DNA from 3 places in the Ectopseudomonas toyotomiensis genome. Region 2 is predicted to be linked to each of the others. Evidence: predicted binding sites of a transcription regulator. Region 2 holds the regulator's gene; each other region holds the start of a gene.

Region 1 (5,786 bases), 330 kb from region 2:
CCTGGGTGCGCGTTTGCTGCAACGCTCGACGCGCAAACTGGCGCTGACCGATATCGGCGAACGCTACCTGCGCCATTGCCAGGCGATGTTGCTGGAGGCCGAACAGGCCGAGGAAACCGTGACCAACCTGACCAGCGAGCCGCGTGGTCGGGTGCGCTTCTCCACACCACCGGGCGTGGCCCTATTGCCCGACGTGATCAATGATTTTCTGACGCGCTATCCCAGGGTGCAACTGGAGGTCGTGCAGACCAGCCGCCGTATCGATCTGCTCAACGAGGCTGTGGACGTCGCCCTGCGCGTGCGCAACGCCGATGACGAAGAACCGGGCCTGATCACTCGCCGCCTGCTACCGGCGCGCGCGCTGGTGGTGGCGCGCCCGGATCTGATCGCCGGGCTGCGCCTGGAACAGCCTGAAGATCTGCAGCAATTGCCAGCGCTGGGCGCCATCGGAGCCGACCGGCGCATTCACCTGCGCTTTCATCACAACACGACGCAGGAGGCTCGCGAGATCGCTTTGGAAGCGCGCCTGGCCGTCGACGACTTTCCCATGCGCAAGTCGGCGGCACTGGCCGGGGTGGGCATTACCCTGCTGCCCACCACCTACTGCCACGAGGAATTGGCCGATGGCAGCCTGGTGTCATTGCTGCCGCACTGGACGGTGCCAGAGGGCTATGTCCAGTTGGCCTACACCCACAGGCGCGGCATGTCGCCGGCTGTCCGCGCCTGGATCGAGTTGCTCAGCGACGCATTCAGTCGCTGGAGCTTCCCGCTCTGACTCAGATGCGGAACTGCCGCACCAGCGCCCCGAGGCGATCACCGAGGCCAGCCAGGCTGCGTGCTGTCTGCGCGCCACGCTCGGTTTCGTCGGCAACGCTATCCACGGCAACGGCGATCTGATGCACGCTGCGATTGATCTCCTCGGCCACTGCCGTCTGCTCCTCGGCGGCGCTGGCGATCTGCGCGTTCATCGCATTGATGGTGGCGATCAGCTGAGCAATGGCATCGAGCGACTCTCCGGCCTTGTTGGCCTGCTCGCTGGTCAGCTCTCCGGCATCGCTGGAGCGGCGCATCGAGGTCACTGACTGCTGGGTGCCCTGCTGCAGACGGTCGATCATGCCCTGGATTTCCTGGGTGCTCTGCTGGGTGCGGCTGGCCAGTGCACGCACCTCATCGGCGACCACGGCGAAACCGCGCCCGGCCTCACCGGCACGCGCGGCTTCGATGGCGGCGTTGAGCGCCAGCAGGTTGGTCTGCTCGGCGATGGAGCGAATCACGTCGAGCACGCTGACGATGGACAGTACGTCCTGCTGCAGGTTGTCGAGCGATACGCCGCTGCTGCGGATGTCCTCGACCAACGAGTGAATACGCTGAATGCTGCCATCGACCACGCTCTTCGCCGCCTGGCCCTCGCGGTCGGTCTGCTGCGCGGCTTCAGCGGCGTTCTGCGCGCTCTTGGCGACTTCGTGAGCGGCGGCGGACATTTCGTTGATCGCCGTGGCCACCTGATCGGTTTCATGGCGCTGCTGCCCCATGGCCTGCTCGGAGCGCTGCGCCTGCTCCGATACCTGACTCACCAGCTCGGTGAGCTGCCCGGTCATCTCGACGATCTGCCGCACCAGGCCATGCACCTTCTCGACAAAACGGTTGAAGGACCCGGCCAACTGGCCCAGCTCGTCCTCACTGGTGACGGGCAGACGGCGGGTTAGATCGCCCTCACCCGCGGCGATATCATCGAGGTTGGCCTTGATTTGCTGCAATGGACGCAGGAAGGCGTTGCTCAGCCAGACACCTATCACGCCGAACACCAGTAGAAGGACCGCCGCCACTACCATGATGCTGGTGATGATGGTACCGATGCGGCGGTCGATCTCGGCCTGTACTTCGGCGATCTGCGCCTCGATACCGTCGAGGTTGAGCGCGGTGCCAAGGGCCATATCCCATTTGGGCAGGTAGTAGCTGTAGGCGAGCTTGGGCACCATTACCGATTCGTTACCCGGCAGCGGCGAGGAGTAGTTGACGAAGTAGCTGTTGTTCTTCGCCACATTGACCAACTCACGGTTGATGTACACACCGTTCGGGTCGCGTCGGTCGGCTAGGCTCTTGCCGACATCCACCGGGCTGTCGCCACGGAACAGGCGCACCACGTTGGAGTCGTGGCCGAAGAAGTAGCCGTCGGCGCCGTACTTGATCTTCGAGAGGATGGCGATGGCCTGTTCGCGACTGGCCATGTCGCCTTGCGCGGCGCCATCGTAGAGCCCCTTCACCGAGCCCAGTGCGATCTGGATATAGTGCTCGAGCTCGCTGCGTTTCTCCTGCAGCAGACGCTCACGAGTCTCGGCCACTTCGTCAGCAGCCAGATTCTGCAGCACCCTCGCCGCCGTACCGCTGAGCACCAGCGCGAAGAGGATGACGGGAACCAGTGCAAGCAGGATTACCTTGGCTTTCAATGTCAGGCGCATTCTTATTGTCCTTGTGTGCGAAACCAAAAACGGGGCTACCGATATATCGGCAACCCCGTGGAAGAATTAAGCGACCCAAGGCGCCGAGAACTTAATCCGGCGTCTGTTCACGCCTTTACAGCAGCATAGCGGCGGCCCAACCGAACGCCAGCAGCGGCAGGTTGTAGTGCAGGAAGGTGGGCACCACGCTGTCCCAGATGTGGTTGTGCTGACCGTCGGCGTTCAACCCCGAGGTTGGCCCGAGCGTCGAGTCCGAGGCAGGTGAGCCGGCATCGCCCAGGGCACCGGCCGTGCCGACGATGCAGACGATGGCCAGCGGGCTGAAACCCAGTTGCACGCCCAGCGGCACGAAGATCGCGGCGATGATAGGGATGGTCGAAAAGGAAGAGCCGATGCCCATGGTCACCAGCAGCCCGACCAGCAGCATCAGCAGCGCGCCAACGGCCTTGTTGTGGCCGATCAGGGCTGCCGCGCTATCGACCAGCGTCTTGACCTCACCGGTGGTCTTCATCACCTCGGCGAAACCGGCCGCAGCGATCATGATGAAGCCGATCATGGCCATCATCTTCATGCCCTCGGTAAACAGGCCGTCCGCCTCTTTCCAACGCACCACGCCGGACACCGAGAAGATCACGAAACCGACCAGCGCGCCGATGATCATCGAGTCCAGCCACAGCTGCACGACGAACGCTGCAGCGATGGCCAGCCCCGCAACCAGCAGGCTCAAGGGGTTGTATTGCACATCCACGCGCTCGGCCTGGGCGACCTTTTCCAGGTCATAAACGCGCTTGCCACGATAGCTGAACAGCACCGCCACGAGCAGCCCGCATAGCATGCCCAGCGCCGGAATGGCCATGGCCTGGGTGATGCTGATACCCGTGACGTCGACACCGGACTTGGCAACATTGGCCAGCAGGATCTCGTTGAGGAAGATGCCGCCAAAACCCACCGGCAGGAACATATATGGGGTGATCAAACCGAAGGTCAGCACGCAGGCGATCAGGCGACGGTCCAGTTGCAACTTGCTCAACACATAGAGCAGCGGCGGTACCAGCAACGGAATGAAGGCGATGTGGATCGGCAGCAGGTTCTGCGAGGAGATCGCCACCGCCAGCAGCAGCCCGATCAGCAGCCACTTCAGCGCTCCACCTGCGCCTTCCTGCTGCTGGCCGACCAGCGCCAGCGCCTTGTCCGCCAAGGCGTGAGCCAGGCCCGACTTGGCGATGGCCACCGCGAAAGCGCCAAGCAGCGCGTAAGACAGTGCAACCGTCGCGCCACCACCGAGCCCCTGGTTGAACGCTTGCAGCGTGCCCTCGACGCCCAGCCCTCCAAGCAGCCCACCGGCCAGCGCACCAATGATCAGCGCCACTACCACGTGTACGCGACAGAGACTGAGGACCAGCATGATGCCGACCGCAGCGATTACAGCGTTCATAAAGCACTCCACCTGCACGACGCAAAAAGCCGCGTACTCTGCCGTAAGCGAGCCACACCTGTCAAAACGCATGCTCGTTCATTATTTAAATCGAAACGTGCATAATTCCGACCACACACCGTATCGATCAAGAATGCGGGCTGCACACCGATAACCCTGTTAGTCCATGCAGAAAGGAACGCACCATGCTGTTCAGCCGTCTTTCGATCCAATGGAAGATCACCCTGCTCGCCGGCCTGTGCCTGCTCGCCATCGTCACCTTGCTGGTGGGCGCCTCGCAGTATCAGTCCAGCCGCAGCGCCAGCCTGGTGCGCGATGCCAGCTCTGCCATGCTGGAAGAGAGCGCGACACTACGCCTCAAGGCGCGCAGTGAATTACAGGCGATTCGCATCCAGCGTTACTTCATGGACGCCTACCAGTACGGTAAGGGGTTTTCCCGGCAGATCCTGTTTCTGCGCGAGCAGGCTGAGAAGCGCTTTCTCGATGCCTTCGACCTGCGTGAAGACCTGACCCGCCAGGTGCGCAGCAGCCTGGAAGCCAACCCCGCCCTGCTCGGCCTGTACCTGGTGTTCGAACCCAACGCTCTGGACGGCAAGGACGAGCTGTTCGCCGACCAGCCCGACCTGGGCAGCAATGACGCAGGGCGCTTCGCGCTGTACTGGGCACAGCCCACGGTTGGCAAGCTGGAAGCCGAGGCCATGACCGAAGAGTTACTCGGCGACACCACGCCGGGTGACAACGGCGTGCCTTACAACGCCTGGTACACCTGCCCGCGCGAGACTCGTCAGGCCTGCGTACTGGAGCCTTATTACGACGAGGTCGGCGGGCAGAAGACACTGATGACCAGCATCGCCTTCCCGCTGGAACTCGACGGCAAGATCATCGGCGTGATGGGCGTCGATATCAGCCTGGCCAGCCTGCAACAGATCAGCCAGGAGGCCAATCGCGAGCTGTACGACGGCCAGGGCCATATCAGTATCTTCAGCCCCAGCGCCCTGCTGGCGGGCCACAGCCGCGACGGCAGCCTGCTGAGCCAGCCGGTCGAGCGCGCCTTTCCCGAAAACGCCAGCGAACTGCGCGGCCTGATCCAGAGCGGCAGCGATGCCGAGCTACATCACGGTGACATGCTCCGCGAGATCAGCCCGTTCAAACCCATCCCCGAGTCAAAGCCCTGGTCGGTGCTGCTCGAAGTACCTCAGAACGTGCTGCTTGAGCGTGCCATCAAGCTGGGCGCACAGCTCGATGCCAACCGCGCCAGTGACAGTCTGGTCGCGCTGCTGATGGGGCTTGTCGCGGTGATCGCCGGCCTGCTGCTGATGTGGCTGACGGCACGCGGCGTAACGCGGCCGATTCTTGGTGTGGCCGCCATGCTCAAGGATATCGCCAGCGGCGAAGGCGACCTGACCCGCCGCCTGCAATACGCCCGTCAGGATGAGCTGGGCCAGTTGGCTGGCTGGTTCAACCGCTTCCTCGACAAGCTGCAGCCCATCATCGCCGACGTGAAGAACAGCGTGATCGACGCCCGCAGCACGGCCGATCAGTCGGCGGCCATCGCCAGCCAGACCAGCGCCGGCATGCAGCAGCAGTACCGCGAGGTCGATCAGGTGGCCACCGCCTTCCAGGAAATGAGCGCCACCGCTCAGGATGTCGCACACAATGCCGCGCAGGCCGCAGAAGCCGCGCGCAATGCCGACCAGGCCAGCCGCGAAGGCCTGCAGGTGATCGACCGCACCACCAGCACCATCGATCTTTTGGCCAATGAAATGAACGTGGCCATGCAGGAAGTCGAAGGTCTGGCCAGCAGCAGCGAGCAGATCGGCTCGGTGCTGGAGGTGATTCGCTCGATTGCCGAGCAGACCAACCTGCTCGCCCTCAACGCCGCCATCGAGGCC
Region 2 (5,786 bases):
TGATCGGCTGCATGCGGGTCTTCATCACCGAGGTCTGCAGATCCGCCGTGACCACGTCGAGGTTCGACACAGCCTTGGACATCGCCTCGTCGCCGCTGTTCAGTCCCAGGCGCACCAGACGGTTACGCACCAGCACCAGTTCGCCGACCATGTTCATGATCTCGTCGAGGCGCGCAGTGTCGACCCGTACGGTGGTTTCCGCTTCGCTCGCGGCCGGCGCCTTGTCGGCAGCCGGCGCAGGCGCGGCAGAAGCACGAGCGGCAGCAGGCTCAGCCTTGGCTGCTGCGGGCTTGGCAGGTGCGGCGGCCTTGGGCGCTGCTGCAGGTTTGGCCGCGGCGGCAGGCGCGGGCGCCGGCTCAGCGGGCGGCACGAATTTGCCTTTGCCGTGCAATTGATCGAGCAGCGACTCGAACTCGTCGTCGGTGATCTCATCACCGGCCGGAGTGGGCGCTGCAGCAACGGCTGCAACCGGAGCAGCGGCTTCGGCGGTGGCCGAGAACTGACCTTTGCCATGCAGCTGATCGAGCAGCGCTTCGAATTCGTCGTCGGTGATCTCATCGCCTGCCGCTACGCCAGCAGGCGCAGAAGCGCCTACCGCAGCGGCAGGCGTTTCGACCGTGCCGGCGAACTGCCCCTTGCCGTGCAACTGATCGAGCAGCGACTCGAACTCGTCATCGGTGATCTCATCGCTGGCACTGGTCTGCGCACTGGAGGCGGCAGCCGGCGCGTCACCCAGGGCATCGAGCAGTTGCTCGAATTCGCTGTCGGTGATGTCGCCCGCGGCAGCGGACGGCGTAACTGGCTCAGACACCGGCACGGGTTCCGGCTCGGCCTGCTGCACCGGCGCAGGAGCTGCTTCAGCGCCGCCCGGTTCGGCCAGGCGTGACAATGCCGCCAGAAGTTCAGGCGACGCGGGCGTCGGCTCGCGGCGCTCACGCACCTCGCCGAACATGCCATTTACTGCATCAAGAGCCTCGAGCACCACATCCATCAGCTCCGAATCGACGCGACGCTCACCCTTGCGCAGGATGTCGAAGACGTTTTCGGCGATATGGCAGCACTCCACCAACTCGTTGAGCTGGAGGAAACCCGCTCCGCCCTTGACGGTATGGAAACCGCGGAAGATGGCGTTGAGCAGGTTCATGTCGTCCGGTCGGCTTTCCAGCTCGACTAACTGTTCGGACAACTGTTCGAGAATCTCGCCGGCCTCTACCAGGAAATCCTGGAGGATCTCTTCATCGGCGCCGAAGCTCATATTGTGTGCTCCTTAGAACCCTAGGCTGGACAGCAGGTCGTCGACATCGTCTTGGCTGGAGGCGACGTCATCACGCTTATCGGCATGAATCTGCGGACCTTCACCCCGCGATGGCTCTTTTGATTTTTCCTGTTCGGTACGCAGCGCTTCGTGGTCGTGCTGAATACCGGCAAAACGGTCGACCTGGCTGGCCATGAGCATCAGCTTGAGCAGGTTGCTTTCCACTTCGGTCACCAGCTGGGTGACACGCTTGATCACCTGGCCGGTAAGGTCCTGATAGTCCTGAGCCAACAGAATGTCGTTGAGGTGGCCGGAGAGCTTGGCGCCATCTCGTTCACTGCGGGCGAGGAACAGCTCGACACGCTTGGCCAGCTCGCGGAAACCGTCGGCACCGATTTCGCGGCGCATGAAGCGGCCCCACTCAGCGCTGAGGCTCTGCGCTTCGTCACTGAGGTCGTTGACCAGCGGCGCACTCTGCTCGACCAGATCCATGGTCCGGTTGGCGGCCTTCTCGGTCATGGTCACGACGTAGTTCAGGCGCTCGGTCGCATCGGCGATCTGCGACAGCTCCTGGGCATGCGGCATACGCGGATCGAGCTGAAAATTGACAATGGCGTTGTGCAGTTCACGGGTCAGTTTGCCGACCTCGTGATACAGCCCGCGGTCGCGGACCTTGTTCAGCTCGTTGATCAGTTGCACCGCGGCGCCGAAATTACCTTGTTCAAGGCTATCGACCAGATCGCGGGCATTGTTTTTCAGGGTCGACTCGAGGTCACCCAGCGTGGAGTCATCGTGTTCCATAGCACCCTCGCGGCTGACATCAGCCGTTGACCCGCTCGAAGATCTTCTCGATCTTTTCCTTCAACACCTGAGCGGTGAAGGGTTTGACCACGTAGCCATTCACACCGGCCTGGGCCGCCTCGATGATCTGATCGCGCTTGGCTTCAGCAGTCACCATCAGCACCGGCAGGTGCTTGAGGCGCTCGTCGGCACGTACGGCGCGCAGCAGGTCGATGCCGGTCATGCCAGGCATGTTCCAGTCGGTCACCAGAAAGTCGAAACTGCCGCTTTGCAGCATCGGCAGCGCCGAGGTGCCGTCATCGGCTTCCGCGGTGTTGGTGAAACCCAAATCCCGCAAGAGGTTCTTGATGATCCGTCGCATCGTCGAGAAATCGTCAACGATGAGGATTTTCATGTTCTTGTCCAAGTCGACCTCCGTACAGTCCCAAACGTATTGCGCTTGCAACTACGCCCTTTAATCGTGAAACCGTTTGCGCCTGCGAGTACGCCGCGTTCAGCCAGCGCGCCACTCACTCAGCCGCGAGCGCAAACGCGCCGCGCACTGGCTGTGCAACTGGCTAACACGTGACTCGCTAACCCCCAGCACTTCACCGATTTCCTTCAAGTTCAGTTCTTCATCGTAATACAGCGCCAGCACCAGACGTTCGCGCTCCGGCAAACCGGCGATGGCATCGGCCAAGGCCGCCTGGAAGCGTTCGTCTTCGAGGTCCCGCGAAGGTTCGAGGTGAGTGTGTCCGGCGTCTTCGTGCAACCCGCCATGTTCGCCGTCCTGCAACAGGTCGTCGAAACTGAACAGGCGGCTGCCCAAAGTGTCGCCAAGAATGCCGTAGTAATCTTCCAGACTCAATTGGAGTTCGGCCGCAACCTCGTGATCTTTAGCGTCCCGTCCGGTTCTGGCCTCCACGACACGAATGGCATCACTGACCATCCGGCTGTTGCGGTGCACCGAACGCGGCGCCCAATCACCCTTGCGCACCTCGTCGAGCATGGAGCCGCGAATACGGATACCGGCGAAGGTCTCGAAACTGGCACCCTTGCTGGAGTCGTATTTGCGCGAGGCTTCGAGCAGGCCGATCATGCCGGCCTGGATAAGATCATCGACCTGCACGCTGGCCGGCAGACGAGCCAGCAGGTGGTAGGCGATGCGCTTGACCAGCGGCGCATAGCGCTCGATCAGCTGGTGCTGGGAGTCCTGCGCCTGAGCCTTGTTGTACATACGAAGTCCAGAAGCTGCTGTCATACGGCCGAGTCTGCGGTCGGTTGTTGCACCAGACGCTCGACGAAAAACTCCAGATGACCACGGGGATTGGCCGGTAACGGCCAGGTATCTACCTTCTGAGCTATCGCCTTGAACGCCAGGGCGCACTTGGATCGAGGGAAGGCTTCATAGACGGCGCGCTGCTTCTGCACGGCCTTGCGCACACACTCATCGTAAGGCACGGCACCGACATACTGCAGGGCGACATCGAGGAAACGATCCGTCACCTTGGTCAGCTTAGCAAAGAGATTGCGTCCTTCCTGCGGGCTATGGGCCATATTGGCCAGTACGCGGAAGCGGCTGATGCCGTGATCGCGATTGAGCAGCTTGATCAACGCGTAGGCGTCGGTAATCGAGGTGGGCTCATCGCAGACCACCACAAGGATCTCCTGCGCCGCACGCACGAAGCTGACCACCGCATCACCGATACCGGCAGCGGTGTCGATCACCAGCACGTCAAGGTTTTCACTGATGTCACTGAACGCCTGGATCAACCCGGCGTGCTGCATCGGCGTGAGGCTGACCATGCTCTGCGTACCGGATGCTGCCGGCACGATGCGCACGCCACCCGGCCCCTGCAGCAGAACGTCACGCAGATCACATTCACCCGCGATGACATCGGCCAGGGTGCGCTTGGGCGTCAGGCCCAACAGAACGTCGACGTTGGCCAAGCCAAGGTCGGCGTCCATCAGCATGACCCGACGGCCGAGATCGGCCAGGGCCATGGACAGATTGACCGACACATTGGTCTTGCCGACGCCACCCTTGCCGCCAGTCACCGCAATCACCTGTACGGGATGCATACCCATGTTCTTTCTACACCTTGTCTAACTTCGACTTGGCCTTACAGGTCGTTGGTAAGCACCTGTTGAGGCCGTTCACTCCCGCACCACGTGGCGAGAGGGTGCAACATTCTCGCTGCGTCAACCGGCTCGCTTGGCCGGATTGTGATAGAGGCCGGCGAACATCTGCGCCATGGCGTCCTCACTCGGCTCCTCGGCAGCCTGCAGCCCAACGGCACGGCTGACCAGCTGATGGCTACGCGGCACATGCAGATCGTCCGGAATCCGCGGCCCGTCCGTCACATAGGCTACCGGCAGTTGCTGGCCTATAGCCAGACCTAAAACCTCACCCAGACTCGCGGCTTCGTCCAGTTTCGTCAGTATGCAGCCTGAAAGACCACAACGCTTGTAACTATGGTAGGCCGCCTTGAGCACTTGGCTCTGACTTGTTGCGGCCAGTACCAGATAATTCTTCGCCTTGATGCGTGCCGAGGCCAGACTCTCCAACTGCAGACGCAGCGCCGGATCGTTGCCTGGCAGGCCAGCGGTATCGACCAGCACCACGCGTTTCTTGGCCAGCGGCGCCAGAGCCTGCAGCAGAGACTGACCGGGGTCGATCTGAGTCACCGACACACCGAGGATGCGCCCCAGGGTCTTGAGCTGTTCCTGCGCGCCAATGCGGAAGCTGTCCATGCTCACCAGAGCGACCTGTTGCGAGCCGTACTTAAGCACATAACGCGCAGCCAGCTTGGCCAGGGTGGTGGTCTTGCCCATGCCGGCCGGACCGACCAGCGCGATCACACCACCCTCTTCCAGCGGTTCGACCTTGGGCGTAGTGATCGCGTGAGCCAGGTGCGCCAGCAACATACGCCAGGCCTGACGCGGCTCGGCCACACTGGCTACCTTGCTCAGCAGCGCCTGCGATAGCTCGGCAGACAGCCCCATGCGCTGCAGGCGGCGCCACAGATTGGCCTGCTGCGGACGACGGTTCTGCAGTTGCCCCCAGGCGATGGACCCCAGTTGCACTTCGATCAGCTCACGCAAGCCGTGCAGCTCGAAGCGCATGGCTTCCAGTGCGCGCGGGTCGACCGCAGGCGTAACAGGTACAGGGGCCTCGACCGGGCGCTGCGGCTTGACCAGGGTCGCGGGTAGCTCGGGCGCCAGCAGCGACTCATTGGCGAACAATTGACGGTCCTTGCCGGCATCCTGCTCGGCACGCGTGGTCAGCTCGGCCTGAGCGCTGGCGATGCGCGCCTGGGTCTTGCGCAGCTCGGCTTCCAGCGCCGGGTTCGGGCGCACCGGCGCCGGTGCCTGATAATCCAGCGCAGCGGTCAGCTCGACACCACCGGCAACCCGGCGGTTGCCGATGATCGAGGCATCGGCGCCCAATTCATCACGCACCAGTTTCATGGCGGTCCGCATATCGGCGGCGAAGAAGCGTTTGACCTGCATGACCCTTTACCTCAGTTCTGGCCAACCGTAGCGACTATGGTGACCTGCTTGTTGTCCGGAATTTCCTGGTAGGCCAGCACATGCATGCTGGGTACCGCCAGCCGCGCGAAGCGCGACAACATCGCCCGGACCGGTCCGGCCACCAGCAGAATCACCGGCTTGCCGAGCATTTCCTGGCGCTGCGCCGCTTCCACCAGGGAACGCTGCAGCTTCTCGGCCATGCCCGGTTCGAGGAGGA
Region 3 (5,786 bases), 2.2 Mb from region 2:
CTCACTGCCCATCGCCGAATTTCAACGCTCGCCCCGGTGGCGAGATCTCTCTGCTGGTGGTGCACAACATCAGCCTGCCGCCTGGGCAGTTCGGCACCGGCAAGGTACAGGCGTTCTTTCAGAACCGCTTGCCCGTGCACGAGCATCCTTTCTTCGCTGAGATCGCGTCCCTGCAGGTTTCCGCGCATTTCTTCATCGAGCGTGATGGCGGGCTGACGCAGTTCGTCTCCTGCCTCGATCGTGCCTGGCATGCCGGGGTTTCCTGGTTCGAGGGGCGCGATAACTGCAATGATTTTTCGCTAGGAGTGGAGCTGGAAGGGACGGATGATCAGCCCTACACCGACGCTCAGTACGCCAGGTTGGTCGAGCTGACGCGACAGTTGCTGGATGCCTACCCGGCGCTGTCGACGCAGCGTATCCGTGGCCACAGCGATATCGCGCCTGGGCGCAAGACCGACCCGGGGGCAGCGTTCGACTGGTCGCGTCTGCACGCCGAATTGAAGGAGAGGTAGCAATGAGTTTTCTGGTGATTCTGCTGGTGCTATGGGTCGAGAAATTTTCTGCCTGGCGTCTGCGCATCCAGCAGGACGGCCCCTGGTTGGCGCAACTGCAGCGCCTGCAACAAGGCGGCCTGCAGCAGGCCCCGTGGCTGTGCCTGGCCATTCTGGTGCTGTTGCCGGTGTTGGCGCTGGGCCTGCTGTTGCTGATCCTCAAACCGCTGGCATATGGCTGGCTGGCATTTCCGGTGCATTTGCTGGTGCTGATCTACAGCCTGGGGCGTGGTGATCTGCTGGCGGCGTTGGGGCCGTTTCGCGACGCCTGGCGGCGCGGTGACGGTCAGGCGGCTTACCACGTGGCCGAGCGTGATCTGGCACTGCAGCCGGAAGAGGGGACCGAACTGCTGCAGCAGGTTCAGGGGCATCTGTTGTGGCAGGCCTATCAAAGCTTTTTCGCCGTTATCTTCTGGTATCTGCTGCTCGGCCCCATGGCGGCGCTCGCTTATCGCCTGTTGGCCTTGAGCGCCGAACATGCGCAGCAAGCCGCCCTGCGTGAGCGCGCCGTGCAACTGCGCCACGCCTTCGATTGGCTGCCGGCGCGGGTACTGGCTTCCAGCTTCGCGTTGGTCGGTAATTTCGTCGCCGTCAGTCGCGCCTTGCTGCATGAGTTGCTGAGCTGGGACATTTCTGCCGCGCAACTGGTGATCAAGGCCGGACGTGCGGCCGGTGAGATGCCGCCGCCGGTGATGGGCGAGGAGGGCGTCAATACCCTGGATCAGCTGTGGCAACTGCTGATTCGTGCTGCGGTGGTCTGGTACGCCGGTTACGCGGTCTGGGTGTTATTCATCTAGAAGTGCCCGTCGAGAGCCTGAGCCTCTCTGTTTCGTCGTGCTGGCTTTATGGGAGCCGCGCCCCGCGGCGAATGGCGGAGTAAGAGCAAAACAGCATTCGTCCCGAGTCGGGGCTCCTACATGGCCTTAGCTGGATTCGCTGGGCGCGCGTTTAACCTTAAGTTACAGAGACGGGTGTCGATAAGGGGTATAAGGAGGCGGTAGCCGACCCTGTTTGGTGATTTTCGTCACATTTATCTGCCTGTATTCGCCGCGTAGATTCACGCGCCACAGGTCGGGCTGCGCAGGACGCCGTTGTCAGCCCGTAAGAGGCTCTGCGGCCGTTCGAGCTATACCAATAACAATAATGGCAACTGGAGACGTCTAGTGAAGACCGTGTTGTATCCGGCCATCGCGCTGATGAATCGCCTCAGCTTCGGCATGAAGTTCAGCCTGATCAGCGTTTTATTCTTCCTGCCCATGCTCGTCACCAACTTCTATCTGGTGCGCGATTCCTATCGTCAGTTCGTCGGCACCCAGACTGCCCTGGAAAGCCTCGAACTACTCGGCAGCAGCCTACAACTGCGCCGTGAACTTGAGAGCCTCAACGATCTGGTGCAGATCAACTCGATGATCGGTCAGTCCGGTCAGGCGGGGGATCTGGAGGGGCGTATAGATCAACTGCAGCAGTCGCTAAATGCCGGCCTGCAAGGGCTGCAGCCGGTGACCGGCGATGCCGAGCAGGCAGCGGAGTTCGTTGCCAAGCGCGACGAATTGCTGGCCGAGCTGAAAAGTGCAGAGGCCGAGACCTCTTTGCAGAGCAAGACCGTCATCGTCGAGAAGCTGCTGGGCTCCTCCCAGGTCTTCATCAAGCTGGTGGCCGGCCAGGCGGGGTTGAGCCAGGACCCGCAACGCCAGGTGCGGCAGATCACCGAGCTGATCACTAACGTCACCCCGCAGATCACCGATGTGCTCAGCCAGGGCCGTGCCATCGGCGCCTATTCCCTGGGGCAGGGTTTTCTCAATTCCGCGGCCAGTACCAAGTTCGACGACCTGCTGCTGCAGTTGGAGAAGTTGCACGCCGAGTACGGCCTGAATCTGCAGGAGGCACTGGCCGGTAACGTCGCGGCGCAGAATGGGCTGGGCAGCCTGGCCGAAGCCAGTCGCCAGAGTCTGAAGGACAGCGGCGTGCTGTTCGAGGATCAGGTGATCATCGCCGACAGCCTGGATACGCCCTGGGCGCAGTTCTACGATCAGGTCAGCCAGGAAATGGCCAAGACCTACGCCTTCAACGACGGCCTGCTGGCATTTCTCGATAGCCAGTTGAGCGAGCGGCTGACCGAGAACCGTGCGCAGATGGTGTTGCTGGTGGTGGCGTTGGTGGTGGTGTTCCTGTTGATCGTCTACCTCTACAGCGGCTTCTACGTTTCCACCCGCTCTACCCTGAAAAACCTGGGCAAGGTGATGGACAGGGTTGCCGCAGGCGATATGACGGCCAACTTCCAGGCACAGAGCCGAGACGAGCTGGGCGAGCTGGGGCAGGTGTTCAACCAGACCGTGGTGCGTATCCATGACCTGATCGAGCGCGTCGGGCATACGGTGGGCGAGGTCGGTGGCCAGGCGGATCGTGTCGAGCTGGTTTCAGGCGAGAGCAACCAGGCGGTGGCCGGTCAGCGTGCACAGATCGAGCAGGTGGCCACGGCGATGAACCAGATGTCCGCCACTGCCCAGGAGGTGGCGCGCAGCGCCGCCGCAGCGGTGGGTAGCGCGCAGAGCGTGAATCAGGAGACGGTCAGTGGCCGCGCGTTGGTCGAGCAGCAGGTCGGTGCGATCCAGCGTCTTGCCGGTGAAATCGACCAGTCAGTGGCGGTGATCAACCAGCTGGCCAGCGACAGTGCGGCGATCAGCCAGGTGCTTGATGTGATCAAGGGCATAGCCGAGCAGACCAACCTGCTGGCGCTCAATGCCGCCATCGAGGCGGCGCGCGCTGGTGAACAGGGTCGCGGTTTCGCCGTGGTGGCTGACGAGGTGCGCAATCTGGCCAAGCGCACGCAGCAGTCCACCGAAGAGATCGAAGCGATGATCGCCAAGCTACAGGGCGGTGTCGGTGCCGCGGTGAAGGCGATGAACGCCAGCCACCAGATGGCGGATGGCACGGTCAGCCAGTCGGCCAAGGTGCAGCAGGCCCTTGAGAACATCCTCGGCGCAGTGGGCATGATCGTCGATCAGAACCAGCAGATCGCCGCTGCGGCCGAGCAGCAGACGGCGGTGGCGCACGATATCGACCAGAACATCGTCGAGATCAACCACGCGGGTGAGCGCACCGCTGCCGGTGCCAGCCAGACCGAGCAGGCCAGCCGCGAGCTGAGCGAGCTGGTTACGCGTCTCAAGCAGTTGATCGGCGCGTTTCGGGTCTGATCGCCGCGTGGGAGGCGCTTTAGCAGCGATGCTTTGCAGTCGTCGCGGCTGAAGCCCCTCCCACAGCACTCCCGCGGCCGTTGCTCTAGCGGCGCCCCACCGCGAACATGGGCGGCTCGATCTGGAAACATTCACCCCGAGGCGGGGCTCCTACGGACGGTCGTGTAGGGGGATTTGCCTGACCATCTGTGCGGTCTATGCCCAGCCGAACAACTCATCCGCATTACGGCTGCTGGCCGTAGCCAGCTCTTCGGCGGTAACGCCACGTAGCGCGGCAAGCTCGGCACAGATTTCTGCCAGGTACTCCGGGCTGTTGCGCTGGTTCGGGTGCATGGCCGGGGCCATGTCCGGCGAGTCGGTTTCCAGCACGATGGCCTCCAACGGCAGTTGCGCCACCACCTTGCGCAGGCGATTGGCCTGCGGCCAGGTGGCGGCGCCGCCGAGACCGAGGCGAAAGCCCAGCTTGATGTACTCGCGGGCTTCCTCATAGCTACCGGCGAAGGCGTGGATGATGCCGCCGCGTGCCAGGCGAAAACGCTTGAGTGTGGCAATGGTCGCGGCATGGGCGCGGCGCACGTGCAGCAGCACCGGTAACTCGAACTCGGCGGCCAGTCGCAGCTGCGCTTCGAACAGCGCTTGCTGGCGCTGCCGATCCAGGTGTTCAAGGTAATAATCCAGACCGAACTCACCGACGGCGCACAGCTTGTGGTGCCCGGCCAGTTTGCCCAGCCAGTCGTGCAGCTCAAGGAGATGCTGCGGGTGGTGGTCTTCCAGGTAGACCGGATGCAGGCCGAAAGCTGCGTACAGGCCTTCATTCTTTTCGACCTGCTGCCACAACCGCTGCCAGTTGGCCTGGTAGACGCCAAGCACGACCATGCGCTGCACGCCCAGCGCGTGGCTGCGCGCGAGTACTTCGTCGCGATCAGCGTCGAAGTCGGGGAAGTCCAGGTGCGTATGGGTGTCGATCAGGCGCATTGGTCTGCTCACCAGCGGGCGTTCAGAATCGGCTATTTTCCCCTTTCACGCCAGGACAAGGGAGCGTTGGCGAATCTTTTCAGTCGTATGGACATGGACGCGTTTCACTCGGGCAGTGAAATAAGGAGGTCGCTGGGTGCGCCATTTACGCAAGTTTGTAGGCGCATTGTTCGCCGTTTTCCTGCTGTTGCTGGCGGCGTTGATGCTGTTTCTGGTGCTGTTCGATTGGAATAGGGCGCGGCCGCTGATCAATGAACAGGTTTCTGCGGCCCTGAATCGGCCGTTCGCCATCGAGGGCGATCTGCGCGTGGTCTGGCAGCGTGAAGCTGGCCAGCAGGGTTTGAGCGCCTGGCTACCCTGGCCCCATTTTGCTGCCGAGCAGTTGCGCCTGGGCAACCCGGACTGGGCGCAGGGCGATACCTTCGTCAGTCTCGACAGCGTGCGTTTACGCCTGTCGCTCCTGCCGCTGCTGTGGAAGACGGTGAGCATCCCCAGTATCGAACTCGGCGCGCCGGTCGCCGATCTGCAGCGCCTGGCCGATGGCCGGGCGAACTGGGTGTTCGATCTGGGCAAGGAGGCGGCGGACGACAGCAGGCAGCCCAGCCCCTGGACGCTGGATATCGGCACCATCGGCTTCGACAAGGGGCAGGTGAAGGTCGACGACAAGATCAGCAATACCCGCCTGGAGGCAATTATCCAGCCGCTGGGCGAACCGATCCCATTCGCTGATATCGTCGGCAAGAGCGCGGCCGAGCGCCTGACCGAGAGCAATGCCAGCGCCCAGGATTACGCTTTCGCCTGGCAGACCAAGGGCAGCTTCCGTGGCCAGCCGTTGACCGGTGACGGCAAGGTCGGTGGCCTGCTGGCGCTGCATGACGCGTCGCAGCCGTTCCCGTTGCAGGCCGATCTGCGCATTGGCGCGACCCGTATCGTGCTGGCTGGCAGCCTGACCGATCCGCAGAATCTGGGGGCTCTGGATCTGCGTTTGCGTCTGTCCGGCACCAGCCTCGGTCAGCTGTATCCGCTAACCGGCGTGACCTTGCCTGACACCCCGCCATACAGCACC

What was found. Region 2 encodes FliA, which starts transcription of late flagellar genes. Its sites were predicted from a motif close to CTAAAGTTTNNNNNNNNNNNGCCGNTAA; they were not measured.
Region 1: the regulator FliA is predicted to act here: its motif matches at 4,021-4,048, upstream of JWV26_RS23710 (methyl-accepting chemotaxis protein).
Region 3: the regulator FliA is predicted to act here: its motif matches at 1,505-1,532, upstream of JWV26_RS14875 (methyl-accepting chemotaxis protein).

What each region holds. Positions count from the first base shown of each region.
Region 1 covers NZ_CP070505.1:5,101,874-5,107,659, forward strand. The annotation lists gene JWV26_RS23695 (LysR substrate-binding domain-containing protein) at 1-775, shown strand, start outside; gene JWV26_RS23700 (methyl-accepting chemotaxis protein) at 777-2,459, opposite strand; gene JWV26_RS23705 (Na+/H+ antiporter family protein) at 2,575-3,894, opposite strand; gene JWV26_RS23710 (methyl-accepting chemotaxis protein) at 4,080-5,786, shown strand, end outside.
Region 2 covers NZ_CP070505.1:196,521-202,306, forward strand. The annotation lists gene JWV26_RS00910 (chemotaxis protein CheA) at 1-1,255, opposite strand, end outside; gene JWV26_RS00915 (protein phosphatase CheZ) at 1,268-2,056, opposite strand; gene JWV26_RS00920 (chemotaxis response regulator CheY) at 2,076-2,450, opposite strand; gene fliA (RNA polymerase sigma factor FliA) at 2,550-3,296, opposite strand; gene fleN (flagellar synthesis regulator FleN) at 3,293-4,123, opposite strand; gene flhF (flagellar biosynthesis GTPase FlhF) at 4,238-5,548, opposite strand; gene flhA (flagellar biosynthesis protein FlhA) at 5,560-5,786, opposite strand, start outside.
Region 3 covers NZ_CP070505.1:3,243,692-3,249,477, forward strand. The annotation lists gene ampD (1,6-anhydro-N-acetylmuramyl-L-alanine amidase AmpD) at 1-512, shown strand, start outside; gene ampE (regulatory signaling modulator protein AmpE) at 515-1,348, shown strand; gene JWV26_RS14875 (methyl-accepting chemotaxis protein) at 1,715-3,745, shown strand; gene JWV26_RS14880 (TatD family hydrolase) at 3,941-4,720, opposite strand; gene JWV26_RS14885 (AsmA family protein) at 4,857-5,786, shown strand, end outside.